Regions from separate parts of the Actimicrobium sp. GrIS 1.19 genome, predicted to be linked through region 3. Evidence: predicted binding sites of a transcription regulator. Region 3 holds the regulator's gene; each other region holds the start of a gene.
The links. Region 3 encodes sigma-54, which starts transcription at its own class of promoters, with help from an activator protein. Its sites were predicted from a motif close to TGGCANGNAANCTGCTTT; they were not measured.
Positions count from the first base shown of each region.

Region 1 (7,197 bases), 140 kb from region 3:
CCTTCGCCGAACTTGTCGTCGATCAGTGCCTGTAACGCGGTAAAGCATGCCTGCTCATCCGGGCCGTCGGCTTCCAGCAGGACTTTCGCGCCCTTGCCGGCGGCCAGCATCATCACGCCCATGATCGATTTGGCGTTGACGCGGCGCTTGTTGCGGGTCATCCAGACTTCACTTTGAAACTTCGCTGCCAGCTGGGTCAGCTTGGCCGACGCCCGCGCATGCAGCCCCAGCTTGTTGATGATTTCGAGTTCTTGCTGGATCATGAGTCAGTCTTAAAAAAATTAATTTGGCGACAGCCGGACCCGGTTGTCAACGCGTACCACGCCACTTTGGCCCCCCGCCAACGCCATCTCGACAACCACGTCGAGCGTGTCGTTGCGATACGTCAGCGCGCGCAGCAACATCGGCAGGCTGATGCCGGCGATGACTTCGACGCGCCCCGGATCGTGCAGGGGCAAGGTGCAATTCGACGGCGTACCGCCCATCACATCGGTCATGACCAGCACGCCATCGCCGGCATCAAGACGTTCGATGACGACCTTGGCGACGCGCTTGACTTCAGCGGTGTCCTGGTCGGCGCAGACGTCGACGGCTTCAAGCCGCTCGGGTCGCCCGCGAAACACGTGCGACGCAGCTTCAATGAACGCCTGACCAAGCGGCGCATGAGTCAAGAGAAGAATGCCAACCATAGGGTGCTTTTAAAGCCTGAAAGGGAGCCGTCGGGATTTGTCCTCAAACCGGTTCAGACGGCTCTTTCAAGCGCGTCCACGAACATCGCGGCGACATTGCATCCGGTCTGTTGCCGGATTTCCTGAAAACAGGTCGGACTGGTGACATTAATTTCTGTCATGTAACCACCGATCACGTCCAATCCTACCAGCATCAGTCCGCGCGCAGCCAGTATTGGCGCAATGCCATGTGCAATTTCCAGATCGCGCTCGGTCAGCGGCTGCGCCACGCCGACACCGCCGGCGGCAAGATTGCCGCGCACCTCGGTGCCTTGCGGGATGCGCGCCAGGCTAAATGGCACCACGGCGCCGTCGATCAGCAGGATGCGCTTGTCGCCCTTGACGATCTCCGGGATGTAGCGCTGGGCCATGATGGTCTGGCGTCCGTTCGCTGTCAGCGTCTCGATGACGACGCCGAGGTTCATCGCATCATCCCTGATGCGGAACACGCCGGTGCCGCCCATGCCATCCAGCGGCTTGAGGATGATGTCGCGGTGTTCCTCGTGAAAGGCGCGCAGGCGGGCATCGTCGCTGGTGACCAGGGTCGGCGCGGTGTACTGCGGGAACAGCGCGATCGCCAGCTTTTCGTTGTGGTCGCGGATCGCGGCCGGCTTGTTGACGATGCGCGCGCCGTCGCGCTCGGCCAGCTCCAGCAGATACGTGGTGTAGACGTATTCCATGTCGAACGGCGGGTCCTTGCGCATCACCACGATGTCGAATTCGTTCAAGGCCCTGGCCTGTCGCGGCGCGGCGCGGTACCAATCCTGCGCCTCGCCGGTCAGGGTCAGTTGCGCCACGTTGGCCGTCACCGCGCCGCCGGAAAATGCCATGTCGCGCGGCTCGAAGGCATGGATCTCGTGGCCGCGTCCGGCCGCTTCGGCCATCATCGCAAAGGTCGAATCCTTGTAGGTCTTGAAGCCGTCCAGCGGATCGGCGATGAAGGCAATTTTCATTAGTAGATTTCCGGATTGGGATCGGTTTTTTCCAGCTCGATCGAGGCCGCCAGCAACGCCAGCCGGGCGACCACGCCGTACAGGTAAAAACGGTTCGGTGCGGTGGTGCCGGGCTTGGCGTGCAGGTCCGGCAGCGAGTGTTGGTGGGCAAAGGCCAGCGGCACGAAATGCGCGCCCGGCGCGTTCAGGTTTTCATTGACGTCGCGATCGGCGTGCACGCGATAGAAGCCGCCGATGACGTAGCGGTCGATCATGTACACCACCGGTTCGGCCACCGAATCGTTGATGCGCTCGAAGGTATGCACGCCTTCCTGCAGGATTACGTCGGTGACTTCGACGCCGTCCTTGACGACCGACATCTTGTTGCGTTCCTTGCGTGACAGGCCGCGTACTTCGCTGCCGTCCTTGACCGTCATGATTCCCATGCCATAGGTGCCGGCATCGGCCTTGATGATCACGAACGGGGTTTCCTTGATGCCGTACTCGCGGTATTTCTTGCGGATGCGGGTCAGCAGCGCGTCGACCTGGAGCACCAGCGCATCTTCGCCGGTGCCGTCCTTGAAGTTCACCGAACCGCCCTTGGCAAAATACGGATTGAGCATCCACGGATCGATGTCGATCATCTTGGCGAATTTCTTGACCACTTCATCGTAAGCGGCAAAGTGATTGGTCTTGCGCCGAATCGCCCAGCCGGCATGCAGCGGCGGCAGCAGGGTTTGCTCGTTGACGTTTTCGAGCGAGGACGGGATGCCTGCCGACAGGTCATTGTTGAGCAGCACCGTACAGGGGTCGAAGTTTTTCAGTCCGAGGCGACGGCCATTGGCCGAGCGCTCAAGCGGCTCCAGAACCAGGGTGGTGCCATCCGGCAGTGCGATTGGCGTGGGTTCCTTGATGTCTTCCGACAGCGAGCCCAGCCGCACATTCAAGCCTGTCTGGCGGAATATCTGCACCAGCCGCGATATATGCTGCAAATAAAACGTATTGCGGGTGTGGCCTTCGGGAATCAGCAGCAGATTCTTGGCATCCGGGCAATATTTGTCGATCGCCGCCATGGCAGCCTGCACGGCCAGCGGTAACATCTCCGGCGCGAGATTGTTAAAGCCGCCCGGAAACAGGTTGGTGTCCACCGGCGCCAGCTTGAAGCCGGCGTTACGCAGATCGACGGAACAATAGAACGGCGGTGTGTGTTCTTGCCATTCAAGCCGAAACCACCGTTCAATGGCGGGAGTCGCGTCGAGGATTTTTTTTTCGAGGTCGAGAAGTGGGCCGTTCAGGGCCGTGACGAGATGCGGAACCATGTAAACCTTTGACAGGACGGTGCGAAATCATGCTCGCACGATGAGGCAGATTCTAACGGTTATCCCCGCAACCGTTTTGCGGCCGGGCTGCGTAATCAGCCGAATTTTTACATTAGGGCAATACGTCATTTTTAAAGATCAGCGCGAAAAAAAAGCGCTTCTGGAAGGAAGCGCCTTGTAGAACCGGCCGCCGGCACAGCACCGGTCAGCCAGAGTTTGACATGGATCAGGAGTGGTAAGCCGATTCGCCGTGGCTGGAAATGTCCAACCCTTCGCGTTCTTCTTCCTCTGCCACACGCATGCCGATGATCAGGTCGACCACCTTGTAAGCAATCAGGGAGACGACGGCCGACCAGACAATCGTGGTCAGTACGGCCTGGCCCTGAATGATGACTTGATCGAGGATCGAGTAATCTGCCGCCATCTTGTTGGCGACATAGTCGTAGATTCCCTGACCGCCCAGCGAAGGAGCTGCAAACACGCCGGTCAGCAAGGCGCCGAGCACCCCGCCGACGCCATGCACGCCGAACACGTCCAGCGAATCATCCGCGCCCAGCAGGCGTTTTAGACCATTGACACCCCACAGGCAGATGAGACCGGCCAACAGGCCGATTGCCAGCGCGCCCATCGGACCGACAAAACCGCAGGCTGGCGTGATGGCGACCAGGCCGGCAACTGCACCGGAAGCGCCACCCAACATGGAAGGCTTGCCCTTGGTGATCCACTCGCCGAACACCCATGAAATGGTTGCCATTGCCGTTGCCAGCAGGGTATTGACGAACGCCAGTGCTGCGACATCACCTGCTTCGAGTGCCGAGCCGGCATTGAAACCAAACCAGCCTACCCACAGCAGCGAAGCGCCAATCATGGTCATCGTCAGCGAATGCGGCGCCATCGATTCCTTGCCATAGCCAACCCGTTTGCCGATGACGTAGGCGCCGACCAGGCCAGCCACGGCGGCATTGATATGCACCACGGTACCGCCAGCGAAGTCGAGTGCGCCTTTTTGCCACAACCATCCGCCTTTTGCTGTTTCGGAGGCCAGTGACGCCGCATCCTTGATGCCATCAGGACCAGGCCAGAACCAGACCATGTGGGCGATCGGCAGATACGAAAAGGTGAACCAGAGCACGATGAACAGCAGCACGGCGGCAAACTTGGCACGTTCTGCGAAGGCGCCGATGATCAGGCCACAGGTGATTGCCGCGAAGGTTGCCTGGAACACCACATAGACGAACTCAGGAATCACGACACCCTTCGAAAAGGTTGCTGCAGTGGCGAAGGTTGCCTTGGCCGGATCGAAAATTCCATTCAGGAACAGGCGATCGAATTTGCCGATGAACGGCGTTCCTTCGGTGAATGCCAGCGAGTAGCCGTAAATGCACCACAACACGATGATCACGGCGAACACCATGAACACCTGCATCAGGATCGACAGCATGTTCTTCGAGCGGACCAGGCCGCCGTAGAACAGGGCCAGGCCCGGGATCGTCATCAGGATCACGAGCGCCGTGGCGGTCATCATCCAGGCAGTGTCACCCTTGTTTGGCACCGGAGCGGCCGCAGCCGCAGGGGCAGCAGCAGGCGCAGGCGCCGGAACCGCGAGGGCGCCGGCAGCTGGTGCAGCCTCAGCTGGTGCCGCGGCAACCGGAGCAGCAACCGGCGCTGCTGCAGGTGCTGCTACAGCCGGCGCATCCGGCTTGGCGACAACCTCGTCAGCTGCCATTGCGGCTGGGGTGATGCCCACCGCGCAAAGCAGTGCGGCCGCTGCGATAAAACTTGCAAAATGTTTTTTCATTAGTGTCCCCTTAGAGCGCTTCTTTGCCGGTTTCGCCGGTACGAATCCGCACCACTTGCTGCAGGTCGTAGACGAAAATCTTGCCGTCACCGATTTTTCCGGTGCGGGCTGCGGTTTCAATGGCTTCGATAGCCTGGTCGACGATGGCGTCGTCAACCGCTGCTTCGATCTTTGTTTTTGGCAGGAAATCGACCACGTACTCGGCGCCGCGATACAGCTCGGTATGGCCTTTCTGACGGCCGAAACCCTTGACCTCGGTGACGGTGATGCCCTGCACCCCGATCGCCGACAAGGCCTCACGGACCTCGTCGAGCTTGAAGGGTTTGATGATGGCGGTGATCAGTTTCATGACTGGCCTCGATTAGAAAGTCTTGCTGATGGAGACGACGAGAGTTGCCTTGCCCAGGTTTTTGCCCTTGCCGACGTAGGCATCGCTGTTGGTGCCAATGGCTGCGATGCTGCCGCTGGCGAAGCCAAGGTCCTTGGTTGCGCCAATTTTCCAGTCGGTGTAGCTGAAGTCGGTGTTGTGCGCGACTTTTTGATGGCCAACATGCAGGTTCAGCTGGGTGCCTTCGGCGATGTCGATATTTGCGCCAAGATCAAGGTAACTGCTGTTCTTGCTGTCAACGAAGCCGAACAGATTGGTGACAGACTGCGAATACTTGGCATACATCGGGCCGGTGCCGACCTGAACATACAGTTCGGTGGTCTCGGCACGCGGGTGCAGGTCATTGGAAGGGTACTGATAGGTCAGGATACCGAAGTCGTACGACACGTCAGGGACGATTTCGCCGCGTTTGCCAGCATAGATGTCGACTTCGACGTCACCGCCGCCGCCCGCATCCTTGGTCCACTTGATTGTGGACAGCCACGTACCAACATACAGACCGGTAGGGTTGTTGACGTAATCGGCGCCGCCCGACAGGGCCGGCATTTTGCGGCTCTGCGAAATGCCGCGGAAGCGGTAATCCGAGGACAGGGCGGCATTGAAACTCAATTCATTGTCGGGTTTGGCGTCTTCCGCGTGGGCAAGCGTACCTACAAAGGCTGCTGCGACGGCACAGGCCAGGATCAGTCTTTTCATTGTGTTTCCCTGTAGAGTTGTTGGATAAAAAATTACGACAGAACCGCGGGTTTCGATCTACATTAGCAGGACTCGTGCCACCAGAATTTGCGGGAAAACATTGCTTTGTGCGTAACATTGGACCGACCCCCTTGCTACAGCAGTATGACAAGCGGGCGTGCAGCACCAATATAATGCGGTCCATCGCCGGACGCACTGATTTGGTGCCAATTTCATTAAAAAGGAAACACCATGGACAAGACCAATTTCTTTACCGACATGCAGAACAAGATCAGCCAGGCAATTGAGAATTCGCCGGCCAAAGATATCGAGAAGAACGTCAAGGCAATGATGGCGCAAGGCTTTACCAAGCTTGATCTGGTCACGCGTGATGAATTTGACATCCAGGCGCAGGTGCTGGAGAAGACCCGGGCCCGGCTTGAAGCGCTTGAGGCGCAGGTCGCGGCCCTGGAGGCGCAGTTGAACAAGCCCTAGCGCGCTGCGTTAGCGCAAAGCCGGACATTTCGCATGGCGATCGGGGAATCCGGTCGGGTGCTGTTCCATATCAAGAAGGTCGCTGGTGCTTTGCCGCAAACTTTCCGAAATTCATACGCATCAGGAAAGTCATCATGTGGCAATTTGAACCTTCATGACGCTGGCCGTCCTGAAAAGTCGCGCTCTAGCCGGAATGCAGGCGCCTGAAGTCACCGTCGAGGTGCATTTGGCCAATGGCCTCCCCAATTTCACGATCGTCGGCTTGCCGGAAACTGAAGTCAAGGAGTCCAAGGACCGCGTCCGCGCGGCGCTGCAAAACGCCCGTTTTGAATTTCCTGCGCGCCGCATCACCGTCAATCTGGCCCCCGCCGACCTGCCCAAGGAGTCGGGACGATTCGATCTGCCGATCGCACTTGGAATTCTTGCTGCTTCAGAACAGATGCCGGCGGGTGAGCTCGACAAGTACGAATTTGCCGGGGAGCTGTCCTTGTCGGGCGAGCTTCGGCCAATTCGGGGCGCGCTTGCGATGACCTTTGCCATGCACAGCGACGGTGATTTGTCGGGTCGGCAGCGCGGCTTCATTCTGCCTCGGGCCAATGCCGACGAGGCGGCCCTGGTGAAGGACGCTGCGATTTTTCCGGCGGATTCGCTGTTGCAGGTATGTGCCCACTTCGCTGCGGTGACCGGTGAGGCCAGGATTGGCCGCCATCGTTGCGTCGCCGAGCCGGCGCGGCCCGACCATCCCGATTTCGCCGATGTAAAGGGGCAGCTGCAGGTCAAGCGGGCGCTTGAGGTCGCGGCAGCTGGCGCTCATAGCGTCCTGATGGCGGGACCGCCGGGTACCGGGAAATCCATGCTGGCG
Region 1 covers NZ_JAXCHT010000004.1:69,017-76,213, forward strand. The annotation lists gene RCH09_RS04755 (HPr family phosphocarrier protein) at 1-263, opposite strand, end outside; gene RCH09_RS04760 (PTS sugar transporter subunit IIA) at 282-689, opposite strand; gene gshB (glutathione synthase) at 743-1,681, opposite strand; gene gshA (glutamate--cysteine ligase) at 1,681-2,979, opposite strand; gene RCH09_RS04775 (ammonium transporter) at 3,206-4,777, opposite strand; gene RCH09_RS04780 (P-II family nitrogen regulator) at 4,788-5,126, opposite strand; gene RCH09_RS04785 (TorF family putative porin) at 5,139-5,861, opposite strand; gene RCH09_RS04790 (accessory factor UbiK family protein) at 6,093-6,335, shown strand; gene RCH09_RS04795 (YifB family Mg chelatase-like AAA ATPase) at 6,490-7,197, shown strand, end outside.
Region 1: RCH09_RS04785 (TorF family putative porin) is a predicted target of sigma-54. The motif match lies at 5,924-5,941, and genes of this name have one in related genera.

Region 2 (7,197 bases), on a different contig from region 3:
CATCAAATAAGCCTCCCTGCTCGAACAGTGCCCACCCGACCAGGTGGGCGGCAAGCCGTTTCTCGGGCAAGATCGTTCAGAACACCGCCACCGGTCTGCTCCGGCAGCCTGATATTTCCGTTCCCGAATTCCGGCCGCGCATTCCTTATGTTCGCGACCGCACTGGTGCCATCCACGCAGCGGGAGTACCTTGTTGGTACCGGATCGTCACAAGACTGACGAACGCCGGCTCACCCCAGGAGCCCACCATGACCAAACCCAATGATCTGCACGAAAGCAACACGGCGCACATTCCACCGCCGAAGAACGATGAAGTGAAACAGGAGAAGCAGAAGGCCGAGCAGGAAGAAGTGATTGGCCGGCACAAGAACGATGGTCGCAACGATCACGTCGGCCACAAGGTCGTCAAGTAATCGCAGACCGGGTCAGGCCGGCCTCCGGCCCGACCATTACCTGCCTCAACCGAGCGAGATTTTTCGCGCCATGTTCGAGCGTACCCACTCCGTCATGCCCGCCTTGACCGAGTCCGCTTGCCATTTCCTGAACTCGGGGTCCTCGATCAGGCTGTCATAGCAATGGCCGTAGGCCCCGTAATTATCGAATGGCACGGTGACCGCCATGTTGCCAACCTCACCGAGCGTGACCATCCAGAACGACACCTCTCCGGCGCCGTGTTTTTTCCACAGCTGTGCAGCAGCTTTCACATTTTCGGTAATCGTTGGCATGTCACTGCCAGGCAGTGCTTTAAAGACAAACTGAATCATCATGGACATGGCTATCTCCTGTCTTCTGGTTGTAATGTAAAGCCGACAATGTCGGTCATTCAGTCTAGAAGTCGTGGAAGAAAACGCAATTTGCAGGACACCCTGATTGCAGGTTGTTTGCGCTGCCCCCAAAAACATCGCACGGTCGCGCGCCGGCGGCGTGACGCTTCGCGACGCGGCCCGCCAAGGCATCCCGCGCCAACGCAACCTGTTCAGGCTCGAATGTGCGCTGACGCACAGCGTGACCGTGACCGACTTGCCATGATCAGCCATCAACCGGAATCCAATCAGAAAGAACCCATGGCCTACCAGAGCACCAACCCCTACGATGGAAAAATTCTCGCCAGCTTCGATGAGTGCGATGGCGCTACCCTGGAACAAAAAATTGCTGCGGCCGATGTGTGTTTCAAGCAGGTCTGGTCGCGCAAGCCCTTCGCGGAGCGGGCCGATGTTCTCTCGCGCGCAGCCGCCATCCTGCGCGAACGCACCGACGAATTCGCGCGCCTGGTCACGCTCGAGATGGGCAAGCTGATTGCGCAAAGTCGCGCCGAAGTGGAATTGACCGCCGCCGTGCTCGACTACTACGCCGAGCATGGCGAAAACTTTCTGGCGCCGGAGAAACTGCCCACCAGGTCCGGCGAGGCACTTGTCGAAAGCAGTCCGATCGGCGTGCTGTTCGGCGTCGAGCCGTGGAACTTTCCGTATTACCAGGTCGCCCGCTTCGCCGCGCCGAATCTGATGGCCGGCAATGTGGTGATGGTCAAGCATGCGTCGAATGTGCCGCAGTGTGCGCTGGCCTATGAACGCCTGATGCAGGAAGCCGGCGCACCAAGCGGCGCCTACACCAACCTGTTCATCTCCAAGGATCAGGTGGCCCAGGTGATTGATGATCCGCGTGTGCGTGGCGTGGCGCTCACCGGTAGCGAAGCCGCCGGTGCTATCGTCGCCGGCCGGGCCGGCCACAACCTCAAGAAATCGACGATGGAACTGGGTGGCAGCGATGCCTTCATCGTGCTCGACGATGCCAACCTGGATGATGCGGTGAAGTATGCCGTGGCGGGAAGGATGCGCAATTCCGGACAGGCTTGCACGGCCTCGAAACGCTTTATCGTGGTCGAGGCGGTGGCCGATGCATTCCTGACGGCTTTCACGACGGCACTGGGCGAGTTCAAGGCGGGAGATCCACTGGACGAAGCCACCAAGCTGGCGCCGTTATCGTCGACCGCGGCGCTGGAAAAATTGCTCGATCAGGTGCAGCGCGCAGTCGATGGCGGCGCGCTGACGTTGATGGGTGGCGGTCGCGCCGACCATCCGGGCGCCTTCATGCAACCGACCGTCCTCAGTGGTATCGACCGCCGCAATCCGACCTACAACGAAGAGTTCTTTGGACCGGTCGCGTTGTTCTTCCGGGTGCGCGACGAAGCGGCCGCGATCGCGCTGGCCAACGATTCGCCGTTCGGCCTGGGCGGCTCCGTCTTCACCCGCGATATTGAGCGCGGCAAGCGCGTTGCAAGCCAGATCGAGACCGGCATGGTGTTCATCAACCGTCCGGCCATGTCGAGTCCGGAATTGCCGTTTGGCGGCATCAAGCGCTCCGGCTATGGACGGGAATTATCGGCCGCAGGCATCCAGGAGTTCGTCAACAAGAAACTCATTCGCGTGGCCTGAACCGTCCGACTTATGCCGCATCCTTCATCGCTGGCCGCGCCTGTCGGTGGTACAGGAACTCCAGCACCGAGGTGCGGTATTCCATATACAGCGGGTCCTGCGCCAGCGCGACGCGCTCGCGCGGGCGCGTCAACCGCACCGACAGAATTTCGCCAATGGTGGCCGACGGTCCGTTGGTCATCATCACGATCCGGTCTGACAGCAACACGGCTTCATCGACATCATGCGTGACCATCACGACGGTCGAGCCGGTGGCGGCGACAATCTTCAATAATTCGTCCTGCAAATGGGCCCGCGTCAAAGCGTCCAGCGCACCAAACGGCTCGTCCATCAACAACACCTTCGGCGCCATCGACAGGGCGCGGGCAATCCCGACGCGCTGCTTCATGCCGCCAGAAATTTCGTGCGGACGCTTGTGTTCGGCATGCGTTAATCCCACCAGCGCAATCGCAGCGCTGGTGCGCTCGTGCAACTGGTGTTTCGACTCGGTCGCGCCAAACACACGCTCGACCGCCAGGTGCACATTTTCGTGGCAGGTCAACCACGGCAACAGCGAGTGATTCTGGAACACCACGCCCCGTTCGGGCGACGGCCCGGCGATTTCGCGATTGCCGCACAGCAGCAGTCCGCCGGTTGCCCTGGTAAGACCGGCGATCATGTTCAGCAGCGTCGATTTGCCGCAACCCGAGTGACCGATCAGCGTGACGAACTCGCCTTTCCTGACATTCAGATTGACGTCGCTGAGCGCCTGGAAATGACCGCGCTTGAGGGGGAATGACATCTCGGCATGCTGGATTTCGATGAATTTTTCGTCCATGATCAGGTCCCCGAATCTTCGTATGTGAAAGCGCGTGCCAGCGCCACCAGCGCCTGCTCCAACAGCAGACCGACCACGCCGATGACGGCAATGGCAATCAGGATGTGCGGCACGTTGAGGTTGTTCCATTCATCCCAGACCCAGAAGCCGATGCCGACGCCGCCGGTCAGCATTTCCGCCGCCACGATCACCAGCCAGGCGGTACCGATGGCCAGTCGCACACCGGTGAGCATGTACGGCAGCACCGATGGAAACAGGATCTTGGTCAGGATCTTCCACTCCGACAGATTCAGGACGCGCGCCACATTCATGTAATCCTGCGGCACGCGCTGCACGCCGACGGCCGTGTTGATGATCATCGGCCAGATCGAGCAAATGAAAATTGCCCAGATCGCCGCCGGATTGGCAGACTTGAAGACCAGCAGTCCGATCGGCAACCATGCCAGCGGCGAGACCGGTTTCAACAGGCTGATGATCGGCCCGAACATGCCGGACAGGAATTTGAAGCGCCCAATCGCGAAGCCAAGCGGGATGCCGACTGCCGCCGCAAGTCCAAAACCCACCGCAACACGTTGCAACGACGCCAGGATGTTCCAGCCGATGCCCTGGTCGTTCGGCCCCTTGCGATAGAACGGGTCCGAAAAAACCTTGATGGCTTCCGTGAACGTCGTCATGGGCGACGGAAATCCTTCATTCTTCATTGCGACGATTTGCCACAACAGCACCATCACGGCCAATCCGAGCAGGGGCGGCAATACCGTCAGCACCAGCGTTTGCAAGGACAACGTGCCGGCCGATTTTTTCGGTGGTTCGGTGCGCGCGCCGGGCTGCGTTTCGGTTGTGCGCGTCGACGTTACTGCGGCGGGTGTCGGCGTCATCTGCATGGCGTTGTCAACAGTGGGGGTCATCATCGGCTCCTCATGCCCTTATCTTGAACGACGCCGCGTAGGCCTTCGGATTCTTGCCATCCCAGGTGGTGCCGTCCATCAGCTTCGACGAGCGCATCACGTCTTTTGGCACGCTGACTTTTGCCATCGCGGCGGCATCCTTGTAGACGGCAATCTGGTTGATCGAGGTCGCCACCGCCAGATAGTCGGGATCGCCCTTGAGCAAGCCCCAGCGCTTGTGCTGCGTCAGGAACCACATGCCATCCGACAGATACGGAAAATTCACCGCGCCATCGTTGAAGAACTTCATGTAGTTCGGATCGTCCCACGACTTGCCCAGGCCATTCTGATAGCGACCGAGAATGCGCTGGTTAATCACGTCCACCGAGGTGTTGACATACGACTTGTCGGCAATGGTTTCGGCCATCTTGTTCTTGTTCGACAGCGAGGCATCGATCCAGCGGCTGGCGTCGAGAATGGCGGCGGTCAGGGCACGCGCGGTATTCGGATACTTCTGGACCCACTCGGCCGAGGTGCCGAGCACTTTTTCCGGGTGGTCCTTCCAGATGTCCTGCGTGGTGGCCGCGGTGATACCGACACCGTCGACAATGGCACGATGGCCCCACGGTTCGCCCACGCAGAAACCATCCATCGCCCCGACCCGCATGTTGGCCACCATCTGCGGTGGCGGTACGGTGATGACCTTGGCGTCCTTCATCGGATCGACGCCGTGCGCGGCCAGCCAGTAATACAGCCACATCGCATGGGTGCCGGTCGGGAAGGTTTGAGCGAAGGTGTATTCGCGCTTGTCGGTCTGCATCAGCTTGGCCAGCGACGTGCCATCGACTGCGCCAGCGTTGGCGAGTTTTTTCGATAGCGTGATCGCCTGGCCGTTATTGTTCAGTGTCATCAGCACTGCCATGTCTTTTTTTGGACCGGCAACGCCGAGGTGCACCCCATAGATCAGGCCGTACAGCACATGGGCGGCGTCGAGTTCACCGTTGACCAGCTTGTCGCGCACGCTGGCCCAGGAAGATTCCTTGCTCGGCACGATCTTGATGCCGTACTTCTTGTCGAATCCGAGCACCGAGGCCATCACCACCGACGCGCAGTCCGTCAGCGGGATGAAGCCGACCTTGACTTCTTCCTTCTCGGGCTTGTCGGAGCCGGCGGCCCAGACTCCACGGGTGGCCAATGCGCCCAGGGCGCCGGCAGCAACGCCAGCGGTCAAGACGCGGCGGCGGGTGGGGTTGATGGTCGGAACGGTATCGGTCATGGCATCCTCGGAAAAGACAAAAAAATGGCGTCCGGCCGCTGCATGCGCTTGCGCGAAGGGTCGGACGCCTGAAGTACCGCTCGGGCCACTGCCAGCCTGAACAGGAGACGAAGTAAGCATTGCAAGCGCTGTGCCAGCAGATCGTCCCGGAATCGGAGTGAAAAACGCGCCGGCAGCGCTCATGTTCGCGCCAGCGTTGTGCGGCGCACCAGATCGGTGCCGCGGCCGGCGGCCGGAGTTTTGCCATTACAATGGCGCTTCCCCACTCCACCCTGCCCACCTCCATGATTGTTCTCGGCGTTGAATCCTCCTGCGATGAAACCGGACTCGCGCTGTATGACACCGATGGCGGCCTGCTGTCGCACGCGCTCTACTCGCAGGTCGCGATGCACGAACAATATGGCGGCGTGGTGCCGGAACTGGCCTCGCGCGATCACATCCGGCGCGCCATTCCGCTGCTGGAGCAGGTGCTCGATGCGGCTGGATTGCAGCGCACCCAGATCGGTGCGATCGCTTACACCCAGGGACCGGGGCTGGCCGGCGCGCTGCTGGTGGGCGCCTCGGTAGCGTGCGCGCTCGGACTGGCGCTGGACATTCCGGTCCTCGGCATTCATCACCTGGAAGGACATCTGCTGTCGCCGCTGTTGGCGAGCAATCCGCCGGAGTTTCCGTTCGTCGCGCTGCTGGTCTCGGGCGGGCATACGCAGTTGATGCGGGTCGATGGCGTTGGGCGCTACACGCTGCTTGGCGAAACGCTGGATGACGCCGCCGGCGAAGCCTTCGACAAATCGGCCAAGCTGCTCGGGCTCGGTTACCCGGGCGGCCCGGCCATTTCACGCATGGCTGAATTCGGCGATCCGCTGGCCTACAAGCTGCCGCGGCCGATGCTGCATACGAAGGACTTTAACTTCAGTTTTTCCGGTTTGAAAACGGCCGTCCTGACGGTCGTCAAGAATCACCCCGGCGCGGTCTGCGATCAGGATCGCGCCAACATCGCGCGCGGTTTCGTCGATGCGATCGTCGAGGTGCTGGTGGCGAAGTCGGTCAACGCGCTACGGCATACCGGCCTGAAGCGGCTGGTGATTGCCGGCGGCGTCGGCGCCAATACGCAGTTGCGCGCCGCGCTGAACGCGGCGGCCGCGCGCAAGCATTTCAAGGTGTACTACCCGGAGCTGGAATTTTGCACCGACAACGGCGCGATGATCGCCTTTGCCGGCGGCTTGCGGCTCAAGCATGACCCGACCCAGGCCAGCCGCAATTATGCCTTCACGGTGCGCCCGCGCTGGCCGCTGGCCGAATTGACGGCCGCCTGATGGCCGGGCCGACGACGCTGGAACTGATCGGCACGGCGCTGTTTGGCGTGGCGGTGCTGCACACCTTCTGCACCAAGTTCTTTGATCACCTGTCGCACAGCCATCCGCGCCATGCCGGCATCTGGCATCTGCTGGGCGAAGTGGAGGTGGTGTTCGGACTGTGGGCGCTGGTGCTGACGCTCTGCATCGTCGCGCTCTCCGGAACGCAGCCGGCCATCGACTATCTCGAGCAGCAGAACTTTACCGAACCGCTGTTCGTCTTCGCGATCCTGGTCATCGCCGGCACCCGCCCGATCCTGACGCTGGCACAGGGCAGCGTCGAAACCCTGACGCGCTGGCTGCCGCTGCCACCGGCCTTCGCGCAGTATGTGCTGACACTCACGCTGATCCCGCTGCTGGGTTCACTGATCACCGAACCGGCCGCGATGACGCTGGCGGCGCTGATGCTGCGCGATCGTTACTACGTGCGCGG
Region 2 covers NZ_JAXCHT010000021.1:76,127-83,323, reverse strand. The annotation lists gene RCH09_RS14835 (hypothetical protein) at 1-10, shown strand, start outside; gene RCH09_RS14830 (hypothetical protein) at 249-413, shown strand; gene RCH09_RS14825 (hypothetical protein) at 459-1,037, opposite strand; gene RCH09_RS14820 (NAD-dependent succinate-semialdehyde dehydrogenase) at 1,065-2,432, shown strand; gene RCH09_RS14815 (ABC transporter ATP-binding protein) at 2,443-3,249, opposite strand; gene ntrB (nitrate ABC transporter permease) at 3,252-4,157, opposite strand; gene RCH09_RS14805 (CmpA/NrtA family ABC transporter substrate-binding protein) at 4,168-5,412, opposite strand; gene tsaD (tRNA (adenosine(37)-N6)-threonylcarbamoyltransferase complex transferase subunit TsaD) at 5,697-6,725, shown strand; gene RCH09_RS14795 (putative Na+/H+ antiporter) at 6,725-7,197, shown strand, end outside.
Region 2: RCH09_RS14805 (CmpA/NrtA family ABC transporter substrate-binding protein) is a predicted target of sigma-54. The motif match lies at 5,531-5,548, and genes of this name have one in related genera.

Region 3 (7,197 bases):
TTTCGCCAGGCGCTGTTGGTGCTTCTTGAAACTGTTCAATGGTGCGATGAATGCGCCATCTGACAGGGTGGCGAAACGCACAATGCCGAGGTCAATGCCGATGGCATCGGTTGCCACCGGCACCGGCTCTATGACCTCATACTGCGTCTGTACCGACACGAACCAGTCGCCGGCTGCCGCGCTGACGGTGGCGTTGCGCGGCGTGCCGAGCAGCGTCCTGCTGTTGCGGTAGCGGATCCAGCCAAGCTTGGGCAGGAAGATTCGTCCGTTGCCCTGATCGACCTTGAACTGCTTTGCGTCCGGGTAACGGAAGCTGTCAGCCCGACCCTTCTTCTTTAATGTCGGGAAGTCGGCCCGACCGGCGAAGAAGTTCTGGTACGCACGATCGAGGTCTTTTAGCGCCTGCTGTTGTGTATGCGCCGGCGCGTCCGACAACCATACTGTAGCCGGCGCTGCGCGCCAGCCGGTCAGGTGTTTGCACATCGCCGCATAGCTGATGTACTTGCCGCCAGCGGCGTAGTTCGCCTGCTGCAGGTTCAATGCCAAATTCCACACCTTGCGCCCACAGCCGGCGAAGCGGCGCATTGCGCGCGTGTTCGCACCGTTGGTGCGTAGGCGGTATTTGTAAGCGCGTTGAATTAGCATACTCGAACATTACCGTGTCGGAATGCAACGTGACAAGCGAACACGTCAACATCTTGGCCGGCAGCGCCGACCGTGCCTATGACTTCAACCTGAAGGGCGGGGCTTGCCGCACACCTGGTCAAAATCAAAAAGGGCGCATCGAATGCGCCCTCAGTGGAGTCATGCCGGTCTGCCCGGCAACCAGTCTGATCAGGAAGTGGAGACGAGGATCGCAGCCGGGTCAGGGATGTGCTTGATCGCGTCGTGCTGATGTGCCTGCAACTTGGTTTTGTATTTGATAACTTGCCGATCGAGTTTGTCGATCAAAGCGTCGATGGCCGCATACAAATCATGCGCAATACTTTCGACGTGCAGGTCTTTGCCACGCAGGTGCAGGTTGATCTCTGCTTTTTGCCGCTTTTCTTTTTCAGGAAGTTTATCGACGGTCAGGATGACAGCGATATCAATGACATGATCGAAATGGCGTCGAATACGCTCAAGTTTGGTTTGCACATATTCGCGGATGGCAGGGGTCACTTCGAGGTGATGTCCACTGATTGTGAGATTCATACAGCGCTCCTTTGAATAGTGCCGCTGGCGGTTCGGTGTGTGCGCGGTCAGACTGGCACGTCCGAACACAACGACAGGTACGACATGAAAAACAAAACTACGGAGAAAACTACAAAGCCTTGCGCAGGGCCACAGGAGGGATCTTGAGCGCTTCGCGATATTTTGCGACGGTACGTCTGGCGACGACCATGCCCTGTTCTCCCAACATGTCTGCAATTTTACTGTCAGAGAATGGAATTTTCGGGTCTTCAGCTCCTATCAATTGTTTGATGAGTGCCCGGATCGCCGTGGAAGACGCTTCGCCGCCAGCTTCGGTGGCGACATGGCTGCCAAAAAAGTACTTCAGCTCGAACATGCCATGCGGGGTCAGCATATATTTCTGGGTTGTCACACGGGAAATAGTGCTCTCGTGTAGACCCAGTGTATCAGCAATTTCACGCAAGACAAGCGGGCGCATGGCGACGGCGCCGTGCGAGAAAAAGTTGCGCTGGCGGTCGACGATGGCCTGTGCCACGCGCAAAATCGTATCGAATCGCTGACGCATATTCTTGATCAGCCACTTGGCTTCCTGCAGCTGCGAAGTCAGCGATGCGTCGCCCTTGTTTTGCTTCAGGATGTTGGCGTACAGCGCATTGACGCGCAGGCGCGGCATCACATCATGATTGAGCATCACCTGCCAGTTTCCGCGCAGGCGCTTGACGATCACATCCGGCACCACGTAGTCGGAGGTGCCGGAACCAAACAGCGCACCCGGGTGCGGATTGCATTGCCGGATCACGCATTGCGCCTCGCGCAGGTCCTCGTCGTCGCAGTCGAGGATTTTCTTGAGCTTGCCGAAGTCGCGCTGGGCGAACAGGTTCAGATGCTGTTCGACGATGCCCAGCGCCATGCGCCGGGTGACCATCGGAACACTGGGGAAGCGCCGGATCTGCAGCGCCAGGCATTCGGCCGCATTGCGGGCGCCGACGCCGGCCGGATCGAAGCTCTGCAGCAGTTTCAAGGCAATGCTCAACTCTTCCGCTTCGACTTCCAGCTCGGCCGGAAGTCGTTCGTGGATGGCCTCCAGCGTATCGTCCAGATAACCGTTGTCGTTGAGCGCATCAATCATCAACTCGATCAGCGCCCGGTCGCGCGGGTTGCGTACCGTCACACGCATTTGTTCGAGCAGGTGCTCGCGCAAGGTCGAGACCGGCGCTTCCAGCTGTGGCCGCGAGTCTTCGTCGTCCGGTGTCTTGCCGGTGCGCGCAACATCGTCAAAACTCCAGTCACTCTCGCCATTGACGGCCGACTCGGCCGACTCATTCTGGTCCGGTGCGCTGCCGTCACTGTCGCTGGATGGCGGCGGCGCGTTGGCGTCCTCGCTGGCACCCTGCTGCCGAATGCCATCGGCGCCGATGGCGCCGTCGGCGAGCAGCCGGATCGAGTGGTCGAGCGGATCATCCAGCCGCTCCAGCAACGGGTTATCCGAGAGCATTTGCTCCAGCTCCTGATGCAGTTCGAGCGTCGACAGTTGCAGCAGCCGGATCGACTGCTGCAACTGCGGCGTGAGCGCCAGATGCTGCGAGGTGCGGAGTTGAAGGGACTGTTTCATGCGCGCGGAGGAACTGGCTTCACATGCGGAAGTGTTCGCCCAGATAGACGCGCCGGACCGACTCATTCTGGATGATGTCGTCCGGGCGCCCGCTGGCGAGCACGGCACCCTGGTTGATGATGTACGCGCGGTCGCAAATGCCGAGCGTCTCGCGCACATTGTGATCGGTGATCAGCACGCCGATGCCACGCTCTTTCAGGAAGCGCACGATGCGCTGGATCTCGATGACGGCGATCGGATCAACCCCGGCGAACGGTTCATCGAGCAGCACGAAGCGCGGATTGGTAGCGAGTGCACGCGCAATTTCGACGCGCCGCCGTTCGCCACCGGACAGCGACATGGCTTGGTTGTCGCGCAGCTTTTCGATCTGCAAATCGTGCAGCAAGGTATCGAGTCGCTTGTCGATCGCCGCACGCGTCAAGGGCTTGCCGCCATCGCGCTGCAATTCCAGCACCGCGCGAATGTTGTCGGCCACGGTCAGCTTGCGAAATACCGAGGCTTCCTGCGGCAGATAGGACAGTCCCAGCACGGCGCGCTGATGGATCGGCAGGCGTGAGATATCGGTGCCATCAAGGCAGATCGCGCCGGCGTCCGACGGCACCAGCCCGACGATCATGTAGAACGACGTGGTCTTGCCGGCGCCGTTCGGGCCGAGCAGGCCGACCACCTCGCCACTGGCGACATCGAGCGAGACGTCGCTGACGACCTGCCGCACGCCATAGCTTTTTTGCAGGCCGCGCACGCTCAAATTGCTCTGGCTCATTTGGCGCCACCTGCCGGGACGGCCGCAGCCGGCGTGGTGATGCGCGGCTGGATCACGGCCTTGATGCGACCGCCGCCGGGCTTGCTCTCGCCACCGGCCGGGGTGTTGTTGACGGCAAAAAATTCGCTGCGGCTATCGTAGGAAATGAATTCGCCCTCGACTTCGTCGGTGGGTTTGTTGCCGTCGAGTCGACGCATTCTTGCTTTCGAAAAGAGTTTCACCAGTTCGGTCTTGCCGTCGTATTCGATGCGTTCGGCCTGCCCGTCCATCCACAGGTCGGGACCCCCATCACGCTTCTGGCGGAAACTGGCCAGGGCGCCGGGACCGGCGTACAGCGTCGCAAACTGATAGCCGGCGGCATCCTGCGTCACCACCACGCGTGCGGCTTTCATCGTCAAGGTACCGCGGGTCAGGATCACGTCGCCGGTAAAGGTGTTGATCTGCTTGACGTCGTCATAGGCCATCTGGTTCGCATCGACGACCGTGGGCTTGGTGGAGTCAGCTTTCTCAGCATGCACGCTGGCCATCAGGGCAGCGTTGAGCATGAGCAAAAAAAGGAAGGAAAACAGTTTCATGGAATGTCCAGGTGATGTCATGCAATCGGGTTGGTGCGCACGGGCTATTTCGCCACTGCCGGCACGTAGACGCCATGCACGCGACTGGCCAGGTCAAGCTGGCGCGTGCTGTTGTTGGCGACCATGCCAGTGCCGTGCAGCACGGTAGTCCCCAGGGCAAGTTCGACCGGTTTGTCGGTTTTCATGATGTCGTCGTCGGGCAGCAGCAGCAAATACGTCGAGATCATGTGAAAGCGTTCGGAGGCGCCCGAGGCCGGGCGGTTGACATCGACATTGCCGATCATCTGGATTTCGGAGCTGCCGCTGTTGACCAGCGCGCGATCGGAGTGCATCACCGTCGCCGGTCGACCACTGACCAGGTTGTTGACAATCGGCCGGGTAACCTCGAACGAGTCGTCTTTCGGATTGTGGACCAGCAAGTCGCCGGAAATGTTGTAGCGCGCGTTGCTTGCCTTGGCCATTTTGACGAAGGTGAATTTCTGCACGTAGTAGTCGGGTGCGGTGCGCACCGGCCGCGTGGCGCCGGCGTCGCCGCTCTTGCGCAGCACTTCAAGAACCCAGTAACTGCCCAGTACCAGCACCAGGCTGAGCGTGACCAGGATTGCCAGCCGAAAGCGGTTGGCGGTGACCGCCCGATTCATGCCAGCCACGGCGCCAGTGCCGCCTCATAGTTGCCTTGCGCACGCAGTACCAGATCACACAGCTCGCGCACTGCGCCCCGACCGCCCGCTGCGGTCGTGATGTAATGCACGCGCTGGCGCACTTCATCGTGACCGTTTGGCACACTGACCGCAAATCCGACCTGCCGCAGAATCGGCAGGTCAATCACGTCGTCGCCAATGAAACAGCACTGGGCGACAGTGACACCGGTTTGCGCCAGCAACTGGTCGAACGCAATGCGCTTGTCGTGCCCGCCCTGAAAGACATGGGTGATGCCGAGGTCCTTGGCGCGGCGCAGCACCATCGACGATTGACGCGCGCTGATAATGGCGGTCATCACGCCCGACTGCTGCAGCATCTTGATGCCCAGCCCGTCGTGCACGTTGAAGGTCTTGAGTACTTCACCGTCGGCGTCGTAGTGCAGGCTGCCGTCGGTCAGCACGCCATCGACGTCGAAGATCATCAGCCTGACCTGCGCCGCCCGCGTCATCGCCTGCTGCAACGTCGACCCCATCAAATCACCTTGGCACGGGTCAGGTCGTGAATGTGCAATGCGCCGATCAGAACACCATCGGCATCGGTCACCAGCAGCTGGTTGATGCGGAATTCTTCCATCATCTGCACCGCATCGACGGCCAGCTGGTCGGCGCCGATGCTGCGTGGATTGGGGTGCATCACATCGGCGATCGACAGCTTGGTGAAATCCTGGACATGCTCTATCAGGCGGCGCAGGTCCCCATCGGTGAACACGCCAACCGGATGGAAGCGCTCATCGACAATCGCGGTCATGGCGATGCCCTTGCGCGTGATTTCGACCAGCGCAGCCGACAGGGATGCCTCGGGTGTGACTGCCGGCACCGCATCGCCGCTGCGCATTACATCGCGCACCAGCGTCAGCAGCCGCCGGCCGAGCGCGCCGCCGGGATGCGAGCGCGCGAAATCCTTTTCACGAAAGCCGCGCAGGTCGAGCAAGGCCACCGCCAGCGCATCGCCCAGCGCCAGCGCCGCGGTGGTACTGGCAGTCGGTGCGAGATTCAGTGGGCAGGCTTCCTTGTCGACCGCAACATTCAAATGCACGGTGGCCAGCTGGGCCAGCGTGGAAGCATCATTGCCGGTCATCGAGATCAGGGTGGCACCCATGCGCTTGATGGTCGGCACGATTGCCATTAACTCGGAGGTTTCGCCGGAATTGGAAATCGCCAGGAAGACATCGTCGGCCGCGACCATGCCAAGATCGCCATGCGCCGCCTCGGCCGGATGGACGAACAGGGCCGGGGTGCCGGTCGAGGCAAAGGTGGCGGCAATCTTGCGCGCAATATGGCCCGACTTGCCGATGCCTGAAACGACCACGCGACCGGTGCAGTTGAGCAGCAGACCGACCGCCAGCGAAAAGCGGCTGCCGACCTCGCCGGTCAGGCGTTCCTGCAGTGTCAGCAAGGCATCGGCTTCGATCTGCAGGGTTTCGCGGCCAAGCTGCAGTGCGCGCTGTGCACGTTCGATTGAGAGGAGGGGGGAGACGGAATTTTGATGGGGTACACTCATCGCTGAAGTATAAACGAAATCACAAAGCAAAAATTCTGCCAGCGCCAACTAAAATGGCGTCTTGATTTTTCTCCGAGGATTCCTTCATTCCGATGCATTCCGCCCTCGAACTGACCTTGCTGTTGCTTGGCGCTGCCGTCCTGGGCGTAGTGGCGTTTCGCATGATGCATTTGCCGCCGATGCTGGGTTACCTTGCCGTCGGCATCCTGATCGGACCACATGGTTTCGGCTGGGCCGAAAACAGTGCCACGACCAGTTCCCTGGCCGAGTTTGGCGTGGTGTTCCTGATGTTCTCGATCGGTCTCGAATTCTCATTGCCAAAGCTGGTGTCGATGCGACGCACCGTATTCGGGCTGGGCATGGCGCAGGTCCTTCTGACAATTCTGGTGACCATGCTGGCGGGCTGGCTGGTGGCCCGATTGCTGCCGCAGGTGGCCGATATCAGCTGGGGCGCGGCGTTTGCGATTGGCGGCGCGCTGGCGATGTCGTCGACCGCGATTGTCTCGAAGCTGCTCACCGAACGACTGGAGCTGGAGAGCGAGCATGGCAAGCGCATCATCAGCATCCTGCTGTTCCAGGACCTGGCGCTGGTGCCGCTGCTGATTCTGGTGCCAGCGCTGGCGCAAGACCCGAAGGAGATGGCGGTTACGCTCGGCTGGGCCGTCCTGAAAGCGGCCGGTGTCCTGATCCTGCTGCTGGTGCTCGGACAAAAGCTGGTGCGCGGCTGGTTCCGTGTCGTGGTCCAGCGCCGCTCGCAGGAGCTGTTCATGTTGAACCTGCTGTTGATCACGCTCGGCGCCGCATGGATTACCGAGCAGGCCGGCCTGTCGCTGGCGCTGGGCGCCTTCGTCGCCGGCATGCTGATCTCCGAG
Region 3 covers NZ_JAXCHT010000004.1:204,241-211,437, forward strand. The annotation lists gene RCH09_RS05455 (RNA-guided endonuclease InsQ/TnpB family protein) at 1-585, opposite strand, end outside; gene hpf (ribosome hibernation-promoting factor, HPF/YfiA family) at 835-1,194, opposite strand; gene RCH09_RS05465 (RNA polymerase factor sigma-54) at 1,304-2,785, opposite strand; gene lptB (LPS export ABC transporter ATP-binding protein) at 2,805-3,548, opposite strand; gene lptA (lipopolysaccharide transport periplasmic protein LptA) at 3,545-4,123, opposite strand; gene lptC (LPS export ABC transporter periplasmic protein LptC) at 4,168-4,764, opposite strand; gene RCH09_RS05485 (KdsC family phosphatase) at 4,761-5,297, opposite strand; gene RCH09_RS05490 (KpsF/GutQ family sugar-phosphate isomerase) at 5,297-6,325, opposite strand; gene RCH09_RS05495 (monovalent cation:proton antiporter-2 (CPA2) family protein) at 6,418-7,197, shown strand, end outside.